One region of the Paenibacillus sp. CECT 9249 genome, then DNA from elsewhere that is predicted to be linked to it. Evidence: predicted binding sites of a transcription regulator. Region 1 holds the regulator's gene; the other holds the start of a gene.

What was found. The regulator LexA, encoded in region 1, represses DNA repair genes until DNA is damaged. The targets are predictions, from matches to a motif close to CGAACATATGTTCG.
Region 2: a site for LexA is predicted at 5,759-5,772, ahead of LQ229_RS14280 (carbohydrate kinase). Genes of this name have one in related genera too.

Annotation. Positions count from the first base shown of each region.
Region 1 is NZ_CAKKLI010000028.1:23,203-30,930, reverse strand. Features, by position in the region: gene metH (methionine synthase) at 1-459, opposite strand, end outside; gene LQ229_RS18175 (cupin domain-containing protein) at 614-1,153, shown strand; gene LQ229_RS18170 (FixH family protein) at 1,200-1,595, opposite strand; gene LQ229_RS18165 (SCO family protein) at 1,647-2,228, opposite strand; gene LQ229_RS18160 (HAD-IA family hydrolase) at 2,415-3,209, opposite strand; gene LQ229_RS18155 (methyltransferase) at 3,257-3,805, opposite strand; gene LQ229_RS18150 (DUF896 domain-containing protein) at 3,893-4,087, opposite strand; gene LQ229_RS18145 (LysM peptidoglycan-binding domain-containing protein) at 4,261-4,617, opposite strand; gene lexA (transcriptional repressor LexA) at 4,812-5,435, shown strand; gene LQ229_RS18135 (DUF559 domain-containing protein) at 5,679-6,347, shown strand; gene glnA (type I glutamate--ammonia ligase) at 6,621-7,728, opposite strand, start outside.
Region 2 is NZ_CAKKLI010000018.1:24,058-31,785, reverse strand. Features, by position in the region: gene LQ229_RS14300 (ABC transporter permease) at 1-924, opposite strand, end outside; gene LQ229_RS14295 (ABC transporter permease) at 926-2,002, opposite strand; gene LQ229_RS14290 (ABC transporter ATP-binding protein) at 2,007-3,536, opposite strand; gene LQ229_RS14285 (pseudouridine-5'-phosphate glycosidase) at 3,548-4,471, opposite strand; gene LQ229_RS14280 (carbohydrate kinase) at 4,468-5,586, opposite strand; gene LQ229_RS14275 (BMP family ABC transporter substrate-binding protein) at 5,806-6,837, shown strand; gene LQ229_RS14270 (BlaI/MecI/CopY family transcriptional regulator) at 7,063-7,422, shown strand; gene LQ229_RS14265 (M56 family metallopeptidase) at 7,433-7,728, shown strand, end outside.

The DNA.
Region 1 (7,728 bases):
TTCGATGAGCGCGAGCGCTTGCTCGTAATAGCTGTCCTCCAGTTCCTTGAACGTTACGCCGCCGGTTACCGACAGCGTCTTCGTCGTCGGTCCCAGCGCCCCGGCTGCATAACGCGGCCATTCCGGCGTGGAATACTTCTCTACGGCGGCGATCGCCAGCTTCGCTGCGGCAAGGTTAATCTCTGCCGCGCGATCCTGCAAACCGTATTCGGCCAGAACGACGCTTGTCGCCCCAAACGTATTCGTCTCGATAATATCGCTGCCCGCTTGAAGATACGCTTCGTGAATCCGCTGAATGACATCCGGACGCGTCAAAACGAGCATTTCGTTGCAGCCTTCCAATTCTTCTCCGCCGAAGTCGTCGGGAGTCAAATTTTCTTGCTGAATCATCGTGCCCATCGCACCGTCCAGAATTAATATTTTCCGTTTTATTTGATCTTGCAGATTAGGTTTCGTCAAATCTCCAACAACTCCTTCACTCTCCGCCAAAACGTTAAGACTTAGTTTACCAGAATACGAATGAATAGAAAAGCATTAATAGTCGACACCATCCGTAAAATCCACTATAATTAACTATAATATCGATCAATTAACTTGGAAAGAAGGGATTAGCTTGGCAGAAATTCGAATCCGGAATACAAATGAACGCATTTCAGGCGAAAATAATGTACGAGAATTTTTAACGAGTCAAGAAGTGCTTTACGAACATTGGGACAAAAATAAATTGCCTGCCGAACTGCAGGAACGCTTCGTCTTGAGCGATGAGGAGAAAAATCAAATCCTCTCCACATACAATGAAGAAATTCGCGATTTGGCAGCCCGCCGCGGTTATACGACGTGGGATATTATTTCGCTGTCCGACGCTACGCCGAATTTGGACGAATTGTTAAAAAAATTCGAGCAAGTGCATACCCATACCGAAGACGAAGTGCGCGCCATCACAGCGGGCAAGGGCATTTTCATCATTAAAGGCGCGGACGATGTCGGCTATTTCGATGTGGAACTGGAAGCGGGCGATGTCATTTCCGTACCCGAAGGTACGCCGCACTTTTTCACGCTGATGGATAATCGTCAAATTGTCGCGGTTCGCTTGTTCATCGAAACGGAAGGTTGGATCGCGCATCCGTACGAGGACCCGAGTTTTCAAAAATAATGAGAAAAAGCATGCCGGGCGTTTTATCCAGGCATGCTTTTTTATTTCATTTCACTTCAAAGTTTTTTTGCGGCATCGAATGCATATCGCGTGCGGTCACATGAGCGATCACATGGTATTGTCCCGGTTCGGCGAACTGCTTCTCAATTTGGTATACGCCATCCTTCGTATGCTTGCCCTCGATTTTCTCATGCTGTTCCTGATCGTCTCTCCAAATTTCGAACAATACTTCCCGCGCGTCGTCAACGGGATCGCCGCCTTGCGTCACCTTCGCCTCGATCACCGCTTTTTCCTGGGCGGCAAACGATTCCGGATTCAAACGGATCTCCACCTTGATCGGTACGAGCGATTCGTCCCCCATATCCATTCCGTTTTGGTCCGCTCCTTGATCCTGAGCCCCGCAGCCCGCCAGCAGAACGATGACAAGCATCAATGCAGACATCCATCTGATTTGCAATTTCACTCCAACTCAATCCTTTGTTCCGTTCTCAAATTACGATTTCGCTTTATTCAGTTTTTTAATATCCTTGATCATTTGATCGTAAGGCACATCCTCTACACCGCTATACCGGGAATATACCGTGCCCGATTTGCTGACGAGGAAGAACGAAGTTCCGTGAATGAATTGATCGGAATCCGCTTCTCTTTCTACGATTGTTTTGAACGAAGTGTTGGCGAATTGTTTAATATCGTCAAACGAGTACCCGGTCAGAAAATGCCAATTCGCAAAATCTACGCCGAACTTCCCTCCGAACTGCTCCAACACTTCCGGCTTGTCCCGTTCCGGATCGACGCTGAACGATACGATTTCGAGCTCCAACCCTTCGGCTTTGGCGCGTTTCTGCAATTCCGTCATATTAAACGTCATGGGCGAGCAAACCGTTACGCAATTCGTAAACACAAAATCGGCGATCCATACCTTTCCGGCCAGATCGTCTTTCCCGAACGTTTGCCCGGTTTGATCCGTGAATGAAAACGATCCGATTTCCCAGCCTAGTCCCTTGGAGCTGCCGCCCCCTCCGCAAGCGCTGAGCAAAATCATCATACTTGCCAATATGGCTATAACTTTTCTCACAGTTTATCCCCCTTGCAGCTATTATATAACCCATTGTACCGATTTCGAATGGCTCTGTCGGGCCATTTTCGTTATGTAATTGTGACATTTTTGAATCAATATGCCGTTAAGCTCAAAAAAAAACCCGTCATTCGCGAACGGAACAACGGGAAACGCTCGAAGATGTCGTCTTCGGAAGGCGGAAAGTTATCGTTCGGCGATAATTCGATGCAATTCGGATAGATGGCGAATTTCGTAATCCGGGACGATTTCGCCATTGCGTACGGCGCCTCTCCGATTGATCCAAACCGCCGGCATGCCGACTCCCAAAGCCCCTTTTATATCGGTTGTCAGCTTGTCGCCAACCATCAAGCCTTCATGCGGCTCGATGTCGAGCTTTTCCATCGCATATCTAAATATGGAGCCGGCAGGCTTGCCTTCGCCGAACGAGCCGGAAATGACGATATGATCGAAATAAGGAATTAATGCGGGTACGCCGTCCAATTTTTCTTGCTGCAAATCGGGCGAACCGTTCGTCAGCAGCAACAGCTTGAAGCTGCCTTTCAACTGATCCAATACGGCGAACGTTTCTTCGTATACGTACGGACGGGTTCTGCGTTCGGCGGCGAACCGCTCCGCAAGCTTTGCGCCTGTCTCCGCGTCATCGATGCCTAACGCCTTCAAACCGCGCGTCCACGCGTCTTTGCGATAAGCCGGTGCCAATTGCTGCAGCTTCCGGAACTCCGGCTGTTCCCCTGACGTAAAATTTCCCCATAACGCTTCAAACGGGTTAATGCCGATCATCTGCGTGAACGGGAACGTATCGTACGTTGCGTATAACGCTCTCGCCTCCGTGCGTACCGCCTGCTCCAGTTCCGACGGATCGATGCCCGGATGGCTTTGCCGCGCAGCTTCGCAAGTCGCTTCAAACGCTTCCTGTACGCTGCGGTCGTCCCACAAGAGCGTGTCGTCCAAATCAAATAATACCGCCTTAATGGCCATGTTCCTCTCCCTTTCCTGCGCAAGTTTCTTCTATATATAGAGGTTGTTCACTTTTCTTCTACTTCCGCCTGATCTTCCCGCTTTTCTTTGTTTTCGAACGGCACGTTGTTGGCTTTGGCGAATTCCTCCAACCGTTCGGCCATCGCCTGCGTGTCGTATCGGTTCGTCAAACGCGAAAATACCCAAGCAGAACCTTTAATACTCGGCTCAATGACGACATAACCTTTCTGAACCGTAATTTGCTTGATTTGCCCCGCTTCTAAACGGCGATCCCGATTCAGCCGGCGCGTCATCACCGATGATTTGCCGACTGCCAAATAAGGCCGGCGGAATATAAAAGTGACCCCGAGCAAAATGTACAATCCGATCGTAACCCAATAGAGAGTCGACGAAGTTTCCGGCGTTACGCCGGCCGTCATCACGGCGTACATCAGCGCAAACCCGATCAAAACCGTAGGCAATATAATGCTGCGGCCCAAAAATTTATCGAATTCCGACTTGGATGCCGTGGTGATTGTTCCTTTCCCTTGCTTCTTCCGCGCACGGTTAACCGCTTGCGTATTTTTGCGAACCATTCTTTCCCAAGAACGAGACATGTGAATTGATCCTCCTATAGCTGATATCGCGTTTGACTTTTATTTTCCGAACGATGAAGAAGCCGCGCCGAAATGATTCGAATGCGATTAATGCTTAATCGTATTCGAATTTTCGTCTACGAATTCGATCGAATCCAATTGCTGACGAAGCGACCGTTTGAAGCCTTCGATATACTGTTTGCGCAGCTTTTCGCGTTCCAACGTTTCTTCTTCCGTCAAACCGACGGATTTATGTTTGCGCGCCAACTCGTTAATTCGCGCGACCAAAGCATCGATTTCCATGTTGTCCCTCCTCCACGTTTACTGCGTGAAACCGATTGTAAACATAGTACATTCTTTACTTTGACATGTACATAACAGGTTGTCAAGGGAATGCGAATAGCCCAGGCGCTCACTCGCCAGGGCGTTTCATTATATTATGAAGGTAAGCGGGAATTAAGCGAGGAAACCTGCGGTTAAGGAATAGATAGCAGTTCCCCGGCCTGAATGGCGGAAGTACGTTTATGGTTCAATTTCTTCATATCTTCAATATAATTGCGAATGTCCATACGTTCAGGCTTATAACGCTTGGCGATGCTCCACATCGTTTCGCCTTGCGTAACGATAATTTGTTTGGCGGGGGTCGATTCGAACGCCCATTCGTCATCGTCTGAAGAGGCAAATGCCTTGACAATGCCGAAACTGGTGAGCAGCAGCAAGACCGCAGCAAATAAGAAAACTTGCCCAACCTTGCGGTTTTGCCGAACTTGACGGTCCGTTATGAGCGGCGAATCATGATAAATGCTCTTATAAGTACTGTATTGGTTGATCATATATCAACACCCCAAACACTTGTTCTATTTACGATATCCACATCATAACACGAACACTTGTTTGAGTCAATCCGTTTTTCGAACGTTTGTTCTTTTTTTGTTTCTTTCCTATTGAAAATATTTAGAACTTACGTTTGTGCGAACTGAAGTTCTATGGTATAATTTTGATAAAAAGCATTGGAGTTGATACGGCAATGTCCAAGTTATCAAATCGGCAGCAAGCGATTCTGGAATTCATTCGCAACGAAGTACGGGCTAAAGGCTACCCTCCTTCGGTACGGGAAATTGGCGAAGCCGTAGGTTTGGCTTCAAGTTCAACGGTACACGGGCATCTCGACCGGTTGGAGAAGAAAGGGCTGATACGCCGCGATCCGACCAAGCCGCGTGCGATCGAAATTTTGGGCCAGGAAGACGAGCAAACCCATTTATATACACATTCGATTACCAAAGTTCCTGTCGTCGGGAAAGTAACGGCCGGCATGCCGATTACGGCCACCGAGAATATTGAGGATTATTTCCCGCTGCCCGAACATTTTGTTGGGGATCATAACGTATTTATGCTATCGGTCATCGGAGACAGTATGATCGAAGCCGGCATTCATAACGGAGACTATGTCATCGTTCGGCAGCAACAAACCGCGGATAACGGAGACATTGTCGTGGCGATGACGGAGGATGACGAAGCGACTGTGAAAACGTTCTACAAAGAAAAGGACCATATCCGCCTTCAGCCGGAGAACGCCACGATGGAGCCGATTCGTCTCAATCATGTCACCATCCTCGGCAAAGTGATCGGCGTATTCCGCGATATCCATTGATCGGTTACATAGGTTGGATAAAGAGCTTTTACCTCGAGCCCTTGCGGCTGCACGTTTTTCCAATTGCATTGCGGAAGGCTTGCTTGTAATTACAAAGCCAATTCCGGGCGCTAAGTCGCCGATGAAGGCTCGACGCATCCGACTTATTGATCTATACTGCTTAAGGAGACGAAGAACGTCCCGTTTCATTCTTAACGAATGAAAGCGGGGCGTTTTTGTCATTTATGAAGGAGGAACGATTCAATGTTCGAAGAAGTTTACGATCAATTTATTCAGCGCCATCTAGCCAGCAGAACGGGAGAACGCCGGGGCCGGCTGGAAAGAGGGCATCGGCATGCCGAGTCCTTATTTCTCAGAAACGTATGGTGGCCGCTTCGCGGGAATTTGGAGCATCTCCATCCCGAATACGAAGTGCTGGATTGGCGGGGACGAACCTACTTCGCGGATTTTGCATGGCTGCCCGGGCATGTAAAGCTGATTATTGAAGTGAAAGGATACGCTGCCCACGTACGGGAGATGGACCGGCACAAATATTGCAACGAGTTAAACCGCGAAACATTCCTGCATGCGATGGGATATCAAGTCATCTCCTTTGCGTACGACGATGTGGAACAGCATCCCCAATTATGCATGACATTGCTGCAAATGGTGTTAAGCAGATATTTGTCCAATCAGACTCCAGCGTCGCGCGCTTCGTTCGCCGAGAAAGAAATCATTCGTTTCGCTATCCAATGTGCCGGTCCGATCAGGCCGAAGGATGTGGAACGTCATCTGGACGTCAATCATAAACCGGCCGTCCTCATGCTGAAACGATTATGCGCCCAAGGTTGGCTCCTCCCCTCTTACCGCGGCAACGGAGAACGAATCGTTCGGTATGAACTGGCGCCCGGAGTATGGAATTACTTGGATTAGCTCCAAAATCAGGCGCTAATTCCCCTGATATCCTAAGAATATCGAAATTAGCGGTAAATCCTACCGTTAATAGAAGCCACATCTTCATCGCAGCCAAATTGCTCAAAATTAGCGCCAGAAATTCCAGCTAGTTTCGATAAACTAGCCAGTTACTCCAAAATAACAGTAGCAAATACCGCTAATTGATTTGTTTCCGGGTTGATGGGCCCCCGCTCGGCGCTGCAGATGTATAAAAAAAGAGCCCGCAAGGGCTCTTTCCATTCGAGAATAATCTTAATATAAGGTCATGTATTGGTCGCGTTCCCATTGATGGACCCGGGTGCGGAACATATCCCACTCGATCTCCTTCAATTCGTAGAAATGCGCGAACGCATGATCGCCCAAGGCGGAATGGATCAATTCGCTCTTCGCCATTTCGACGAGCGCTTCCTTCAAATCGGAAGGCAAGCTAGGAATGCCCTCCTGGATCCGCTCTTGCTCCGACATGACGTAAATGTTGCGGTCCGTCGGCGCGATCAGCTCAAGTTTGTTGACGATGCCGTCCAGACCGGCTTTCAGCATGACTGCCAGAGCCAAATACGGGTTCGCCGCAGGATCCGGGTTGCGGACTTCAACGCGCGTGCTCAATCCGCGCGATGAAGGAATGCGGATCATCGGGCTGCGGTTGCAAGCGGACCAAGCCACATAGCAAGGGGCTTCATATCCCGGCACAAGGCGCTTGTAGGAGTTCACCGTCGGATTCGTAATGGCGGCCATGGCGCGCGCATGCTTCAAAATGCCGGCCATATATTGACGCGCTTCATCGCTTAATCCGAGCTTGTCCGACTCGTCGTAGAACGCATTTACTTTGCCTTTGAACAAGGATTGATGGCAGTGCATCCCCGAACCGGCTTCGCCAAACAGCGGTTTCGGCATGAAGGTCGCATGCAGGCCGTGTTGTCTTGCGATCGTTTTGACGACGAGTTTAAAGGTTTGAATTTGATCGGCGGCTTTTACCGCGTCGGCATATTTAAAATCGATTTCGTGTTGCCCCGGCGCCACCTCATGATGGGAAGCTTCGATTTCAAATCCCATCTCTTCCAACGTTAATACGATATCGCGGCGGCAGTTTTCCCCGAGATCCGTCGGAGCCAAATCGAAATAACCGCCATGGTCGTTCAATTCCATCGTCGGATTGCCCTTCTCGTCCGTTTTGAACAAGAAAAACTCCGGTTCCGGCCCGACATTCATCGTTGTGTAGCCGAGCGCTTCCGCTTCTTTCAAACAACGCTTCAAAATGCCGCGAGGGTCGCCGCTGAACGGAGTGCCGTCCGGCATGTACACATCGCAGATCAAACGGGCGATACGATCTTCCGCGACCCAAGGATAGATGAGCCATGTT
Region 2 (7,728 bases), on a different contig from region 1:
CGGATAAGCGCGGCCGATCGCCCCGACCAAGATGAGAATCGTTAAAATATAAGGAAGCATATAGATAAACTCCCGCGGGATATCGTTCGCCCACGGATACAACTGCACAATATTCCCGAGCGCCTGCGAAAATCCGAAGAACAGCGTAGCCACCAACGCTCCGAACGGATTCCACTTGCCGAAAATCATGGCCGCGAGCGCAATATATCCTTGCCCGGTAATCGTATTATGGGAGAAATTGCTGGTCGTCGTCAACACGATCGTCGCTCCTCCGAGTCCCGCCAGAGCGCCGCTTAACATGACGGCCATATACCGCATACGAGACACTTTGACGCCGACGGTATCCGCCGCGCTGGGGTGCTCGCCGACGGCCCGCAAGCGCAGACCGAACGGAGTTTTAAACAATACGTAATAGATTGCAACGACAAGAATGAGTGCCAGAAAAGTGGTCGGATAGGCGACGAATATTCCGTTTCCGATAATCGGGAGCGAGGAAAGGAAAGGAATTTCGATTTTGCCGAATACCACCTTCAATGTGTCTGTCGTTCCCGATCCGTCGAACAACAGCTTGACCAAATAGACGGCCAATCCCGCCGCCAAAAAGTTTACGACCACGCCGCTAACGATTTGATTCGCCTTGAATGAAACGGAGGCGACCGCATGGATGCACGAGAATGCCGCGGAAGCGATCATGGCGGCGATCATGCCGATCCAGAGGGAACTCGCCCCCATTCCGAGCTTTGTTTGCATATAAAAGGCGGTTATCGCCGCGGTAAAAGCCCCGATCGTCATAAGTCCTTCCAAACCGATATTGATGACTCCGGATTTCTCGGAAACGATTCCGCCCATGGAAGTAAAGATTAACGCGGTGGCGTATACAAGGGTAATGTTGATAATGTTACCGATGACGTCCATTGCATCCATCTTACATCACCTTCTTCCCGGTACCTTTTGGATAAAACCGTTTCAGAACGAAACGTATCATGCCTTGCGTAGCGACGAAGAAAATAATCGAACCGATCACGACGCGAATAATTTCAGGAGGCGCATCCGTTCCGAAACTCATCCCCGCCGCTCCGTACGTGAGCGATCCGAGCAGGAAGGCGGCGAGGACGACGCCAATCGGATTGCTCATGCCGAGCAGCGCTACCGCGATGCCGTCAATGCCGTAACCGGGGAAGGCGGTCGCGACGGGCTGATAATGAAATACGCCGAGAACCTCGAACGCTCCCGCCAAACCGGCGAACATGCCGCTAAGGAACATAGCGCTCACGATGCTTTTGCTAATATTCATGCCGGCATATTTGGCTGCTTCGGCATTATGGCCGATCGCCCGAAATTCGTAGCCTTGCTTCATTTTCCACATCACCAAGTAATAGATCAGGACGCATCCGAACGACAGCAGCATGCCCCAGTGGATGCGCGCGTTATCGAACAAAGGGAGCAGAGGGGCGATCGTAACGGATGCGGAGTCATGGATCGTTTGCGAACGTTGCTGGCCTGCTTCGATTAGGAACGCTCCGATCAAATAGTTGGCAAGGAACATGGCGATCCAGTTCAACATGATCGTCGTAATGACTTCGTTAACCCCGCGCTTCGCTTTAAAAAACCCGGCAATGGCCGCCCACAGGCCGCCGAACAGCGCTCCGGCGATTACGGCAAGGGGAGCGTGGATGAACCATGGAAGCGACAGCTTGATTCCTACGATCGTTGCCCCCGTCATGCCCATAATAAATTGCCCTTCGCCGCCTACATTGAACAGTCCGGACCGGAACGCGAAGGCGACGGCCAGACCGGTAAGAATAAGCGGGCTGATCTGCCGCAAAGTTTCGCCCAAATCATACATATTGCCGAACACTTTGGCGAACAGGTAAGAATAGGCGACGATCGGATTGTATCCGCCCATCAGCATAATGACCGCGCCGCAGAGCAAACCTAGAAAAATAGAAACGAATGAAATAATAAGCGAGTCTCCTTGCAACCATGTCGCCAATTTGCGCATCGTATCACCTCGATTTTGAACGTTTATCGCTTCCCGCCATCATCAGGCCCAGTTCCTGATGATTCGTTTCATGCGGATATACCTCGCCTATGATTCGACCTTCGTAAATGACCGCAATCCGGTCCGCCACGTTCAGAATTTCGTCCAGCTCGAAGGACACGAGAAGCACGGCTTTTCCGCGGTCGCGATGAGCGATCAGCTGTTTATGCACAAATTCGATCGCCCCGATATCCAAGCCTCGAATCGGCTGAGCGGCGATGAGCAGATCCGGATTTTTGTCGATCTCTCTGGCAATAATCGCCTTCTGCTGATTGCCTCCGGACAGTGCGCGGGCGGGAGTGTGGATGTCAGGCGTTCTAACGTCGAATTCGGCAATTAACGTCTCCGCCTTGCGGTCGATCGCTTTATAATTGAGCAGCCCCCGTTTTTGGAATTCGGGATGAAAATACGTTTGCAGCACCATATTTTCACTCATCGTAAAATCCAACACAAGACCGTGCTTATGGCGATCCTCCGGAATATGCGACAGCCCCGCTTCCGATATTTGGCGCGGCGTTAAGGAAGTCAGTTCTTGGCCGTTCAGGCGAATGCTCCCGCTATCGGCTTTTCTTAGCCCGGATATCGCTTCGATCAGTTCCGTCTGTCCATTGCCGTCGACCCCGGCGATTCCGACAATTTCGCCCGCCCGAATCTCGAAGGAGATTTCATTCAGCGCTTGGACGCCGTCCTTATTGCGGCTGACAAGCTTGTCGACTTTCAGGACGACCGGGCCGGGCTTTGCAGGCTGTTTCTCCACGCTGAAATTGACGCTTCGCCCGACCATTTTCTCGGCGAGCTCATCCGGGTTCGTCCCGGATACGGGGCAAGTATCGATTGCTTTGCCGCGCCTGATAACGGTCACCGTGTCGGCGATTTGCATAATTTCCTTCAATTTATGGGTAATCAATATAATCGATTTGCCTTCGGCAACCAAACGTTTCATAATGTCCAGCAGTTCGGAAATTTCTTGCGGGGTAAGAACCGCCGTCGGTTCGTCGAAAATAAGAATGTTCGCGCCGCGGTAAAGCGTTTTCAAAATCTCCACTCTTTGCTGCATGCCAACCGATATTTCCGCGATTTTCGCTTGGGGATCGACATGCAATCCGTATTGTTCCGACAAGGCCTGCACTTTACGGACGGCCGAACGGGTATCGATGCGCCCGCCGCGCTTCGGCTCCATGCCGAGAATAATATTCTCGGCGACCGTAAAAGGGCTGACGAGCTTGAAATGCTGGTGCACCATCCCGATTCCGTACCCGATCGCTTCGTTTGGCCCGTTGATGGCGACTTCTTTTCCATCGATCTCAATGCTGCCTTCGTCCGGTTGATACAGTCCGAAGAGAATATTCATTAGCGTGGATTTGCCCGCTCCGTTCTCGCCGAGCAAGGCGTGAACGCTTCCCTTCTCCAGCTTGAAATCGATCGAATCGTTCGCGACGATGCCGGGGAAACGTTTTGTAATCTTTTTCAACTCCACTGCGGCATTTGGCGCCATTGTCATCTCACCTACCTGTTGTTTTGCAGATGTTGATAGGCGACGGCGATTTGCGCGCCTACTTTTGCATTTTCTCTAACCAGCGCAATATTCGTCTCCAGACTCCGGCCTTTCGTATGATGATTGATGCGCTTCAGCAGATACGGCGTCACTTCTTTCCCGGCGATGCCTTCGGCGTTCGCTTCTTCCACCGCTTGCTTAATAATTTCGTCGATTTCGGCGAACGGAATTTCGTCCTGCTCCGGTACGGGGTTCGCGACAAGAATTCCGCCGTTCAGGCCGATACTCCATTTCGCGTCCATCATCGCCGCGACTTCCTCCGGGGTGTCCAGCCGGAAATTGGCTTTCAATCCGCTTTGGCGGGAATAGAACGAGGCGAAATAATCCGATTGGTATCCGACGACCGGCACGCCTAACGTCTCCAACACTTCCAATGTCCGGCCCAGGTCGAGAATCGCTTTGGCGCCGGAACTGACGACCGCGACATTGGTAAGCGACATTTCGGTCAAATCGACGGAAACGTCCCATGTCACTTCGCCGTGGCGATGTACGCCGCCCAATCCTCCCGTGGCGAATACTCGGATGCCTGCCAGTCCGGCGGCGATCATCGTGCCGGAAATGGTGGTGGCCCCCAACTTCTTCTGCCCGAGCACATAAGGGAAATCGCGCCGGCCCGCCTTCAACACCGAGCCTTCCGTGGCGAACTCCTCGATTTCCGCTTTACTTAAGCCTACCTTGATTTTCCCTTCCTTCAGGCCGATCGTTGCGGGAACGGCGCCATGCCGGCGAATAATTTCCTCCATCTCCAATGCCATTTGAATATTGTACGGATGCGGGAATCCGAAAGAGATAATCGTCGTTTCGAGGGCGACGACAGGAAGCTTTTGCTCCAGAGCCGATTGCACTTCTTCGGATATCGTTATATAAGATTTCATTGCGTTAGGACCTCCTCATCGTTATGTTCGTTTAATAGGGAATACAATAGATTCGGCTGCAGCTTGGGCGAAACGGATTGATCGCTTTGCAAAGCGATTGAGGAAGCGGCCAGGCCTAATTGGCAGGCGCGATGCATGCTTTCCTCCCGGACGATGCCGAATAAATACCCTGCCGTAAAGGCGTCGCCCGCACCCGTAACGTCTACGACTTCGGTTGAAAAAGTGGGCAAGAACCGTTCCTCTTCCTCGGAAGAATAGAACAATCCTTGGTCGCCCATCGTAATGATGACGTTGCGCACTCCTTTGTCTTTTATTTTGCGGGCGGCTATGCGGCAATCTTCCGCCCTCTCGATCACCATGCCCGCCAAAAATCCGGCTTCGTGGCGATTCGGAAATATGCAGTGAACGCCGTCGAGCCTTTGCGGAAGCTTCTGCGCATCCGGCAGCGATACCGGATCGACATAGAGCGGGATATTCTCGTCCCTGCAACGTTCGATGACATAAGAGAGACTCTCCGCCGATACGTTGGAATCGAGGAAGACGGCTTGCGAGGAGGCGACCGCCGACCAGCGCTCCGCCAACATCGAACTCGTTAACCGGTCCAATACATTGTAATTGGCGATGGCAATGAACATTTCCCCCGTCGTGTCCAGCAATGTCGTGTACGTGCCGGTTCTTTCGTCCGGCAGCACATTGACTTGGCTGACATCGACGCCGGCGCGCCGCGTTTCGTCCAGGAGCAGCTCTCCTTCCCGGTCGTTGCCGACGCAAGATACCAACGTCGCGTGAAGGCCGAGCCGGGCCAAATTTTCCGCGACATTCCGCGCCACGCCTCCGCATGATTCGCTGAATTCGACCGGATTGGCCGTGCCTGTAATCATTTTTTGCTTGCTGTAGGCTTTCCGGTCGAAATTGGACGTGCCGATACAAGTGATGACCGTATCTTCGCGCAATACGTACGCCCGCCCTTTAATCACTCCTTTCTTGGTCAGGTTGGAAATATACCCCGCGATCGCCGGACGGGATAAACCGAGTTTATCCGCTAATTCCTGTTGCGATATATAAGGATTCAGCCTGATGTAATCTAAAATCTGTTTGTCCTTATCTTTGTCCAATGTTTGTCACCATCCTTTTTCACATCATTATAAACATATGTTTGTTGTAAAAACAATAGTAAATTTTTTATTTGCAACTTGCCTCTTATTTCCGCTTCCTTCGTTTTGGAACATTTTTTTAGTATTGATAGTTCGGTTTGCATATGCTATAAATAAACATAAGTTTAATAAACAAACATTTATTTGTTAAACTATTATTGATTAAAGGGAGGAATTCTGTTGAAAAGGTTATCTTGGTTGTCGGTCGTTTTCATGCTTTTCGTATCAATGATTGTTAGCGCTTGCAATTCGGGCAAAAGCGCCGGCGGTACCGAACAGAACGAAGGGAACGCGGGTCAACAATCGGTCCGAATCGGCTTGGTAACGGATATCGGAGGGGTGAACGACAAGGCGTTCAGCCAAACCGCTTGGGAAGCTTTGGAGCAGATCAAAAAAGACAAAGGCGCGGATATTAAATATTTGCAGAGTAAAACCGACGCCGATTTCGTTCCGAATTTGAGCCAATTTGTAAAGAACGGTTACGACCTGACATGGGGGACGGGATTCGTCATGGTGGAGGCGGTTCAGAAGGTGGCTCGGGACAACCCGAACGCGAAGCTGGCCATTGTGGATAATGAAGTGGACGAACCGAATGTGAAGTCGGTCTTGTTCAAGGAGCATGAAGGATCCTTTCTTGTCGGCGTCATTGCGGGATTAATGACCGAATCGGACAAAGTCGGTTTCGTCGGGGGAATGAAAATTCCGGTTATCGCCAAATTCGAAGCCGGTTTTAAAGCGGGAGTGAAGGCGGTCAATCCGGACGCGGAAATTATCGTCAACTATACCGGCGCGTTCGATAAGCCGGATCTCGGCAAAGCGGCGGCGGCGACCATTTATAACGCGGGGGCCGATATTATCTTCCACGCTTCGAGCGGCACCGGCGCGGGTGTGTTCAACGAAGCGTCGGACCGGTTGAAACAAGGAAAGCGAGTATGGGTCATCGGCGTAGATAGAGACCAGTCCTTGGAGTACGGCGACGACGTTACATTGACGTCCATGATGAAACGGGTGGATGAAGCCGTATACCGCGTCTCCGAAGAGCTGATCGACGGAACGTTCGAAGGCGGAACTACGCTCGAACTGGGGCTGAAAGAGAACGGGGTCGGCATTGCCGACACCTCTTCGAAAAACGTGCCCGAGGACGTTCTGAAACAAGTCGAAGAATATAAAGAGAAGATTGTGAACGGAGAAATTGAAGTGCCGATGGAATAGGCAAGCTTGCAGGACGAAACGATAAAAAGTCCGAACCTCGCGCCGTCGATCACCCGCAAAGGTAAGCCCGGGAGATCGGCGGCTTTTTTTGTTTTCGACACAACTCTAGGTTCGGTAATCCCCAATTTTTGATTAACTACTATAATCGTCATTGACAAGGTGTGACTACTGCGATAGTATTGATGCATGATAACTATTGCAATAGTCACGCAAGGAGAGAATAACATGGAAATTAAATTGTTTGATTCGGAATTAAAAGTGATGGAAGCATTATGGAGAGAGGGGGATTTGTCGGCCGGGCAGCTTGCCAAGCTTTTGAAAGAAGAAACGGGCTGGAATCGAAATACGACTTATACGGTGATTAAAAAACTAATCGAAAAAAATGCAATCGAACGAGTGGAGCCGAATTTCGTATGCAAGGCGCTAGTGTCCAAGGAGCAAGTACAGGAACAGGAAACGATGGGTTTGATCAACAAAATGTTCGACGGTTCTGCCGAGCTGTTCTTTTCTTCCTTTATTAACGAGAAAAATTTGACTAAAGCGGAGATCGACAAGTTAAAGCAAATTGTTGAGCGCCTAAAGTGAGGGATTTGTGATGATGATTCTCCAAATGAGCATTTCGGCAGGAGCCTTGATAGCCTTCATTGCAATAGTAAGAGCGCTTGCGATCGATAAGCTGCCCAAAACAACATTTGTGATCCTATGGGGCATTGCGGTATGTCGGCTGATCCTTCCTGTTTCCATTCCGATACCCGCATTACCCCTATGGACCGTATCCGATTGGATCGGCAGCGCAGCATCGTTTCTTCCTTCTCCGGCTGCCGATATCTCAACTCTCGCCAACGGGCAATCTATGGAAGGCGTTCCCGGTTTGGCCCATTCATACGCAGG